DNA from 3 places in the Teredinibacter turnerae T7901 genome. Region 3 is predicted to be linked to each of the others. Evidence: riboswitches for the same ligand, from Rfam matches in the RefSeq annotation. Region 3 holds a riboswitch; each other region holds the start of a gene.
The links. A riboswitch is a leader RNA that binds a small molecule or an ion and turns the genes downstream of it on or off. The one in region 3 is predicted to bind thiamine pyrophosphate.
Positions count from the first base shown of each region.

Region 1: another riboswitch for thiamine pyrophosphate. It lies ahead of thiD (bifunctional hydroxymethylpyrimidine kinase/phosphomethylpyrimidine kinase); the one in region 3 lies ahead of TERTU_RS11580 (FAD-dependent oxidoreductase).
Region 2: another riboswitch for thiamine pyrophosphate. It lies ahead of TERTU_RS05545 (TonB-dependent receptor); the one in region 3 lies ahead of TERTU_RS11580 (FAD-dependent oxidoreductase).

Region 1 is NC_012997.1:4,333,779-4,337,056, forward strand. Features, by position in the region: gene thiC (phosphomethylpyrimidine synthase ThiC) at 1-276, opposite strand, end outside; gene thiD (bifunctional hydroxymethylpyrimidine kinase/phosphomethylpyrimidine kinase) at 369-1,193, opposite strand; TPP riboswitch at 1,228-1,318, opposite strand; gene TERTU_RS17425 (TolC family outer membrane protein) at 1,586-2,962, shown strand; gene TERTU_RS17430 (Tex family protein) at 3,088-3,278, opposite strand, start outside.
Region 2 is NC_012997.1:1,305,415-1,308,692, reverse strand. Features, by position in the region: gene TERTU_RS05545 (TonB-dependent receptor) at 1-2,137, opposite strand, end outside; TPP riboswitch at 2,202-2,314, opposite strand; gene TERTU_RS05535 (GGDEF domain-containing protein) at 2,652-3,278, shown strand, end outside.
Region 3 is NC_012997.1:2,893,870-2,897,147, reverse strand. Features, by position in the region: gene TERTU_RS11590 (thiazole synthase) at 1-95, opposite strand, end outside; gene thiS (sulfur carrier protein ThiS) at 148-363, opposite strand; gene TERTU_RS11580 (FAD-dependent oxidoreductase) at 341-1,504, opposite strand; TPP riboswitch at 1,494-1,593, opposite strand; gene TERTU_RS11575 (PhzF family phenazine biosynthesis protein) at 2,025-2,828, shown strand; gene TERTU_RS11570 (hypothetical protein) at 2,922-3,278, shown strand, end outside.

The sequences.
Region 1 (3,278 bases), 1.4 Mb from region 3:
AATCCAGCGCGAACGCACATCGGGCAAGCCAGTGCGCAGGTCGATCTGCACCTCTGGATCGGTGTAGGGGCCGGAGGTATCGTACACTCGCACCGGTCGATTTTGCTCTCCGCCAAAATCGGTGGGCGTGTCCGCGAGTGAGATTTCCCGCATTGGAACGCGAATATCGCTGCGCGAACCCTCGACATAAATTTTGCTGGAATTTGGGAAGGGTTGTACAGACGATTGGTCCACCTTGGCGGTTTCACTCAAGTAGGTTTTTTCATTCGCGGCCATTGGGTTCTCTCTCGTGTTGGAGGTTTAGTTTTTGGTGTTCGAGTCTTCCATTAAATTTCTGAAAGATGAATCTGTGCGTAAAAAATTAAATATCACGGCAATCGTGAGGAATCAGAAACTGCAAAGAAATGCTGCAGCGGCCCGTTTTCGTCGACCAGGTTCAAACTGTCTGCGTGTGCAATAGCCTGCTGGATAAACCGTTTGGCGCACGCAACTGCGACTGGTAGCGCATGCCCTGCCGCCAGACCGGTAGCTATAGCAGTCGCCAGGGTGCACCCAGTGCCATGAGTATTTCGCGCTGCTAAGCGAGGACTTGCGAAACGTTGGACTGTATTCGTTTCACTCAGCAAAATATCGATCGCGCGGCTCGATGCCAGGTGGCCGCCCTTGATTAACACAGCTCGTGGCCCCATTTCCCGCAGAGCTTTTGCTTGCACAAGCATGTCACTTTCATCAAGCGCTGGTGGGCAGTTCAGTAAACGGCTCGCTTCGTGTAGATTCGGGGTAAGTAAAGTGACACGCGGCAGTAGCTGTGCCACTAATTCGCCGCTCGCGTTGGAGAGCAGATCACCGCCTGCAGTGGCCGCGAGAACTGGATCGAGTACAACCGGAACATTGGGCTGAGTACGCAGTAAATTTGCGAGTTCAGCAATTAAAGCGGCGTTGCCCAGCATGCCGACTTTGATTGCCCCCGGCGTTATATCCTCGGTTACGGCGCTAAATTGCGCACGCAGTTGTTCCGGCGCGACTGGCCACACAGCACTGACACCGCGGCTGTTCTGCGCGGTCAGGGCCGTGGTCACGGTACAGCAGTAGCCACCGAGTGCGGCAGCAGTTTTAATATCGGCTTGTAAACCGGCGCCACCGAGAGGGTCACTACCGGCAATAGCAAGCACCACAGGTATTTGCGTATTCATTGGGTGTTGTGACGGGGGAAGAAGCAGGCGCAAGCAAGGCGGGCAACTTGTTCCCTACGCTGGTACTATCCAGATCAGGTCAGCGGGTATTTCTCAGCCGTAAAACGGCACCCCGACAAGTGTTAATTGGCCGACGAGTGTATGAAGTTGCGCCAATGGTGTAAAGGCGTTTCACGTTTTTTATTAGATTGACATTTTCTTAACAGGCTTCGTGTTCTAATCTGCGCTTGGCGTTAGACGTAGACTGCATGCGGATTTTTGCAGCCCGTTGAAGTTGAAAACTTTGGTGTTGGCGGGGTCGGCCTGCAATGGCACAAACCAGAATTTACGACACACTATCTCATGCGGCCGGCTGGCTGCGGTTCACCATTATTTAGAGTCAGGAAGTTCCCATGATCAAAAAATGCATTGCCATTTTATTGCCGGTGGCGATTGGCGGATTAACAACCAGTATCCAGGCGGCCACGCTCGAAGAAATTTATCAACAGGCGCTGGAAAGCGATCACACCTACAAAGCTGCACAAGCAAACCTGGATGCTGGCAAAGAAAGCAGCAAAATTGGCCTCGCGGGATTGCTTCCATCCGTGAACGCAACTGCGAGCTATACCGACAAAACGACCGATAGCTCGGGCAAGCTGGACGATGGCACCGATCTGGACGAAAGCTCAGTCGACGGCACTACCAGCGGCTATCAGGTTACCTTGAAACAGCCACTGTTCAATATGAATTCCTGGTACCGCTACCAGAATGGACGAGCAACCTCAGATATCGCCGAAGAGCGGTTTGATATCGCAGAGGAAAGCCTGATTCTGCGCACCGCCACCGCCTACTTCGACGCCTTGCAAGCCGTGGATAACCTCTCCACCGCGAAAGCCGAAGAAAACGCACTCTCGCACCAGCTCGAGCAAACCCGCCAGCGTTTCGAAGTGGGGCTGACAGCCATTACTGAAGTACACGAAGCGCAAGCGGTGTTCGATTCTGCCACAGCAGAGCGCCTGTTAGCGGAAGGGCAGTTGGGCATTAGTTTCGAGGCGCTTGAAGTTTTGACAGGCCGTCCGCAGTCCAGCCTGGCTCCGCTCAAGAAAGATTTGCCGGTTGCCAGCCCAGTACCCGCAGAACGCACGGCTTGGGTAGAAATGGCTCTGAAAAACAACAACACACTGCAAGTGGAAAAGTTGAATGCCGATGCCGCCAAATTTAACAAAAAGGCTGCGACAGCAAACCACCTGCCAACTGTCACCTTCGAAGCCGGGTACTCCGATTACACTAATGAAGGTTACAGCCAGAACTTTGGACAAGATGGCGAGTTCGACACCCAGGAGCAATCAATTGGCGTAGTCCTGTCAGTGCCTATTTTCAACGGCGGCGGTACTTCAGCCAGTCGACGTCAAGCGGCCAAGCAATATATTGCTGCGCGGGAGGTGATGAGCCAAACCCAGCGAGACGTGATCCAGCAAACCCGGTCGCGCCACCTGACAGTCTTGACCAATGTGGCCACAGTTAAAGCACGCTCTCAAGCGATTGTTTCCAACCAGAGCGCGCTGGAAGCGACCCAGGCGGGCTACGACGTTGGTACACGCGACCTGGTGGACGTATTGAACGCGCAGCGCAACCTGTACCGTGCACAACGCGACTACTACGACGCCCTCTACTCATATGTTTTAAGCACCTTGGAGTTGAAACAAGCAGCAGGCACCCTCTCGTCCGAAGATGTGGCGGAATTGAACCAATGGCTGGACACCAGCCGCAACGTTACTGTGAGCATGTAAGCAACACTCAAGCTCGCACAGGCAAACAAAAAAGGCGGCTCCTCTACAGGGGCCGCCTTTTTTAACGCCTTTCAACTGCGTTGTCATGTATTCCCCACCGGTTTAGCTGGTGAGAAACTCGCCGATCAACGCTTTTGCTTTTTCGCCGCCGCTTCAAACAGCGCTGCCATAGTCCCGTTTTTGGGAGCCCCAGTTTTCGGCTGCGCACCGTGCGCCTGACGCTGCTTCGGCGCGCGACGAGGCTGACCCGCAGTGCTGGTTTTTTCTCCGGGCGTATCGTCCAGCCGCAGGGACAGCGCGATCCGCTTGCGGTCCA
Region 2 (3,278 bases), 1.6 Mb from region 3:
CGTAGCTGATACTGGCACCCATAGTACGCGGCGCGCCTTTCTGGGTATACGGTTCGGGCGCGTAGCCATTACGCGGATCGTTGCCGTAGTCATGGCTGAAGTAAAACCCACGAGTTTCAACAGTTTCGTCGGTAATATTTTTAATCCACAGCGCCAGGGTCGCGGCACCAAGCGCATATTCAGCACGGGCGTTTAGCAATGTGTAGGCATCGCTTTGTTCGTTATGGCTTTCGGAAAAATAAAAGCTGTCTTTCCCTTCAACCTCCAAACGGAACATCAAACCCGCTGGCAACCGATAGTTTGCCGCTACAAAATATTGGGTTTTTGGCGCGTGGGCTTGCGGTCGTTGGCTCATATCGTAGCAGCGGCCATTGGCCAGATCAGAATCCACATGGCTGCAATTTAAATAGGTGTCATAACCGGTTTCGAGCAATGCGAGGGTACCGACAATTGACAACGCATCGGTAGCGTACCAGCGCAATTCGGTTTCCAGACCATAGTTTTCGCCACCGGGGGCATTATCAATTAAATCGACAAACTGCGTCGTGTTGTCGATTTGATAGGAACGCGACTGTTTTATTTGAATATCACTGCGTTCTTGATAAAACACGGCCGTGCTGAACTGCAGCGTGTTGTTCCAATGCGCTTTCCAACCCAGTTCATAGTTGTGCATGGTTTCGGTGTCGAATGTTTTATCGGCAGCGTTTAAGTCCGGATCTGGACTAAACCCCAGCACTTTGTAACCGCGCGATACCAACGCATAGACAAAATGGTTACTCGCTGCTTGATACTCAATAGCAATTTTGCCACCCCACAAATTGTCCTCCGGTGCAAACTGCTCATTCTGACTATCGCTAAAATCAGCGGTAAAGCGTTCTAAACGCGCACCGGTTATAAGGGTCAGCCGATCGCCCACGGGAATATCCAGCTGCCCGTAAACTGCAGTATTTTCGGTTTGGTAATCGCTGGAATAGGTAGAGATCTCAGGGGTCGCGACAGGCAGATAGGGATCGCCATCTGGGTCGTTATTAACGTAGGTCCGCAGTAAATCCACCGTTTGATCACGATGATACAGCCCCATCGCCCAGCGTACCCCTTGCTCTTCCGGCTTGGAGAGCAGGCGCAGGTCTATGGTGAGATTATCGTTATCACGTAAATAGTTATCGGTCGTGGAATATTGATAGTAAGCGCAGTCTGAGTCTATCGAGCAAATATCCCGGTAGGACCAATCTTCATCATACCCGTATTCAGTTTGGCTGTTTGCATAGCTCAATAATCCGGTAACATCGGCAAAGCTGAGACCTGTGTAGTCAGCTTTTAACGCATGAGCATGCGTTTCCTGACGGTCGTGGCCGGGTTCGTCGGATAGGGTTGTGCGGTTGTTATCCAGACTAAAGGCGTCGTAACCGTTATCGATATCGATGTAATAGCTGGTCAAGCTAAGACTCAACGTGCTCGAAATATCAAAACGCAAAAGGTTGCGCAGGTTTAACTCGTCGATATTATTGGTATCGTCGCGACCGAGATATGCATTCTCGATGTAGCCGTCACTCACATTGCGTTGCGCCGCCAATCGCCATCCGACATTTTCTGCCAGAGGCGCGTTGACCATGCCACTGACATCGTAGCTGCCGTAATTGCCAACACCGACGTTTATCCTCCCTTCGGTTGCATCCGCTGCGCCGTTACCGGTGACATTGATCATACCCGCTAACGCATTGGCTCCGTATAGTGTGCCCTGCGGGCCACGGAAAATTTCGACTTGTGCAGTATCCAGTGTGGCCACGCCAGTCGCCAGTCCAGTGAAGTCGATTCCATCGACGATTACCCCCACAGAAGGGTTCATCGGCGATTCAAACTGACTGCGTTCACCTATACCGCGAATCTGGATAAACCGGCCACGCGATGCGCCGGTCGAGAAGTTTACGTTGGGAGCTACATTCAATATATCTTCTAGATTTTTTGCATTGCGCTGAGCGATAGCATCCGCGCTGATAACACTAACACTGTTGGCCAGGGTGAGCTGATTGACCTGGCGCAGTTCACCGGTTACCAGGACTTCTTCCAATGCGGGGGGCGTGGCATAAACCACACCGGAAAGCAGGGACAAACACAGGGGAAAATACGAGCGATTCATTACAGGTCTTCCTAATAAATTTAACAGGAGACCCGGTAGTTTTCTAAGCGGGAAACTTCACTTACACAGAGGCAAATCCTATTCCTACGCCGGTACTAGCCGGATCAGGTTCAAAGGGTTCGGGTAATCCCGTCTCAGATTGCACCGTGCGACGGCCAATCACCCCTAAGGACAGCGCCATTGTACTATCAACGTCAATTGCTTCCAAATAATCCTGCGGGAGACTTATCCTGCCTCAAGGATCTTCCGGCCGCGGAACACGATTTACCGCACCGCAGCAAATCACCAGCCTGGGCTTAGCAATCTGCTTGGCACCCTCTTTTCGAGCACTTTTCATACATTTGGAGTCTAAGAACCCGGTAAACGCTATCTTTATTATTCCACCTCTCGATCAAACTCGCAGCCAGCCAAAGCTTGGCTATAGTTATATCGCGCAGCTTAAGCCCCAGGGCAGTATTAACCCTGTTATTCACGGCAAGGTTCAACCCCAGCTTTACCCCTCGAAGGAGGATGTTTGAGTTTTCAAAGCGGTGTTTCGAAAAGGCTCAATGCATCTGCATTTGCGCCACAGGCTCGCAGGGCGACTTTGACGATCCACGTGATTGCGTTTGCCGTCACCGTGACCTTTTCGCTACATCACCTGGTGTTCGACAGCCTGCTGATTGGCTGTTTTGCGACGCTCTCAGCCTTGGGCTGCAGTCTCTCCACTCTCGCCCTGTTTCACGGCAAACCGCGCGCTATCAACTATTACGTGTTCTTCCTATTTCAATACCTGGCGCTCACCGGTACTTGCTACCTGTACGGTCTGCGAGGCATTGTCCTTATTTACCCTATAACCGCGGCGCTGTTTTATATACTCACTTACAAACACGCCTACTTTTTAGCGCTCATATTTTTTGTTAGCGGAATGATTGCCTCCATCAATCATTTCCCGCTGGACATGCTATTGCGTATCAGTGTTGCGCTGCTTACCTCAATTATTATCTCAGGTGGATTCGCTTATGTGGTCGAACGCCAACGAGCGCGCCTGGCATACGATGCGAATCACGATGAGCTAACCCGGATACTCAATCGCAGGGGGTTTATTACCGAACTGGAAAAAAAAATTCGGGAGACCGCGGAGCGTCGACAGGAAATTGGA
Region 3 (3,278 bases):
GGCGACGGATATAGTGCGGTGCCGAGCAGCAGGCGACTGGAAAAAGTTTTACCGTACAGGGTTAACACATCTTCGGAAATTGCAGAATCTTGCATGCTTGTCTCGTTTTGCGCCTGGTGAGTAGGGGATTGTTGTGCGCAGCAGGCCCTAGCCTCCGCCGACCGGACTGACCAGATCAACCAGGTCTCCGTCCTGCAGTTGGGTTTGCTGGTGCTGGCTGCGGGGAACAAATTCGCCATTAATTGCAGCCGCAACCGGTTGCCCCGGCGGATTGGTGTTGGCTATCAGCGTGTGTAATGAGCCGGCGGGCACCTGCATGAGTTCACCATTCAAACTAATTTCAATCATGTGCATGTGAGACATCAGGATTCACCGAGTTAACCAGTTGAGCTGTGAACGGCAGCGCTGGCGCAGCTTCATTTAACTGGGCTAGAGCGTGCTCAACGAGCGTGGGGGCGAGCAGATAGCCGTGGCGGTAGAGCCCATTTATAGCGATAACAGGGACTTCGCCACAGATAGTGGTGTCGATATGGGGCATGTTGTCCATAAGGCCTGGGCGGAGATTGACATCTAACTTGGTGATACGCGCCTCGGCAAAGGCCGGGTTCAAGGTATAGAGTGCACTGGTTAGCTCAAGGCAAGAATGGATGCTCACCGGTGTCAAATCCTCGCTCTCGATTTCGGTCGCGCCGAGGATATAGCTGTGGTTCGCGCGGGGCACGACATAGAGTTTGTAGCGCGGGTGGAGCAGCCGAACCGGACGGGTGAACGCCACTTCGCGGGTTTCCACCCAAAGTACTTCGCCGCGCACACCGCGTACCTGCGGGTTACTTTCTTTCGCGCCAAAGCCGCGCACATCAAATATCAGGTCGTATCCGGTCAACGGCTTGCCATTGATTTGTGGGCTGCTGCTAAGCGCGACCTGGGCATTTTCTACCAGGATCGCACCGGCTTTTTGAATGTGGTGGAGAAGGCCATCCATAAACGCGCAGTTGTCGATATGCGCTTCTGAGGGAAGGTAGAGACCTTGTTCGAACTGCGTTAAATCCGGCTCCAAACTTCCGATGTCGTCACTGTTAACCCAGCGCGCGCTGTTGTCCTCGCCGAGATGGAATTGGAGTTCTTGATGCAGCTGATGCAGCTCGCTGGCGTCCTGCGGGTGGCAGACTACGAGAGACCCTCGGCGCTGATACATGGTGCTTAAGCTGAGTGGGAGGGCACCGAGCCAGGTTTCCCAGAGGCGGACCGAGCGCATGCCGATATCAAATATCAGGCGGTTCGATACGGCCACTTCGTTGAACGGAGAAATCATACCCGCTGCGGTATAAGCCGCAGCTTTCGGAAGCGCAAAACTGCCGGCTTCAAAAAGCGTTACCTGGTGGCCCAGTTCCAAAAGCTTCCAGCTTAGAAGTCTGCCAAGCAAACCTCCGCCGGCGATTGCGATGTTAAATGGCGCGGATTCCAGGCGAGTGGAGACAGAAAAGTCGTGTGTTGGAGCAGTCATAATTGTTGCCTACGCAGGTTCGAACCTGATCAGGTCGTACGGGTATATTCTCAGCCGACAACGTCATGTTGGCACCCCGACAGTCATTTAAAGCGAGCGGCTAGTCTAAACATCTGCGCAATTCCCTGCAAGTTTTGCGAAGGCTAGGGGTTGTGGCGCGACAAGCATCGAATCATGTCGATTTGCTATGAAGAAAAAAGCAGCGCGGGTTCAAAAATTATTGTTGCAGACAATGCAAAAAAGAAACGGCCATCTACATTTAAGTAACCTTCGGGATGTTTATTGGAGTGGCGCTATTTTTGGCTTTGCATTCGTTGAATGCTTCGGTGGGCCATGTGGCTATAGCGACGACTTCCCGTGTGACGCTTGATTTTGCGTGTAAGCGTCCAGGCAACTCATGTGCAGGTTATAGCTGCCGTAAAAATGAACGAAGAAAGGATGCGAGCGCGGTGTTTAACACGGCGTTAGGCGCAAGGCGCGTTTGTGTTGAGACACACTTGTGGTGATTGTGAGTCTAAAAATGGGTCGTGTTGAGAACCTCTTTATTGTTAAAGCATTTGCCAGTCAGCCTTTTGCTGGTAATCCAGCCGCAGTTTGTGTGTTAACCGAGTTGCCTTCCGCGCAGCATATGCAACAGATTGCGCGCGAGATGAATCAGCCCATAACCTCTTTTGTTGTGCCAGAACTAGATGGTACTTACACCTTGCGTCACTACGGCCCTACTAATCCGGTCGAAATATGCGGTCATGGCACGATTGCCGCGTCTCACGTGGTCTATGAATATCTCGGCCATACCAAGCCCCATATCGATTTTCAGCTTGCCACGATGAATGTTCGGGTTGGCGTGCGCGACAAGGGATTCGAGCTGGAGATTCCCGCCTTCCCTTGCAAGCCTGTGGTGGATGTACCCTGCGTGGTGAAATTTTTAGGCGTGCGCCCACTGCAGTGCTATCGGAGTTTTTATGACGTGATCGCGGAGTTTTCGACAGAGGATATCGTGCGATCGCTCAAACCGGATTTCAGTGTGCCTCTGGTTAATTCAATCCGTGCTCTCCTGGTCACGGCAAAAGGTAGTTCAAGCGACTATGTTTATCGTGTATTTGCGCCGTCTATTGGCGTAAACGAGGACTATTTTTGCGGCTCGGCGAATGGCGCCCTGGGACCCCTGTGGCGAGATAAGTGCGCTAAAAACGAGTTATTGGGTTATTCCGTTAATGAGCGGGGCGGACCAATTCCCTGCGTTGTGCTGGGTGAGAAAGTGCGTATCTACGGCCAGGCGCTCACGTGGTTTTCGGGTACAGTGAAATTTGACGCTTGCGCCTGATCACCGCCTTTACGCAGGTTATGCCTAATGGTTTGCAAGTGAGTTGGAAGTAAAGGCATTTACCGAACCAGAATTTGCCATTAAAGGGAGTCTATGGTGTTGGATTGGCGGTCATTCCTGGCGCGACTGAATACAAACAACCCTGTGTTAGCTCGCCATCTAACCCAGTGGGAGAACGAATCTTTGTGTGGCTACGCAGGGGCATTGTGGCGACATCACCCGGACCCGGCCAGCGCGGCAGGCCAGATGGCGGCAGTTGACCACCTGGAAGCCGTCGCGCAGCGCTATTTTGGGCACTCAGTTGAGCTTGCGTCTCAACTGGAATTTCAGCGCGTCTTTTTAACAGTGCATCACACTGCACCGTTATTCCATCCCATTGCGCTGCAGACTTTATTGCTTGCCGTTGCAAGTGCGGACATGCCTCAGCGAATTCCGGTTTTGGCGACTGAT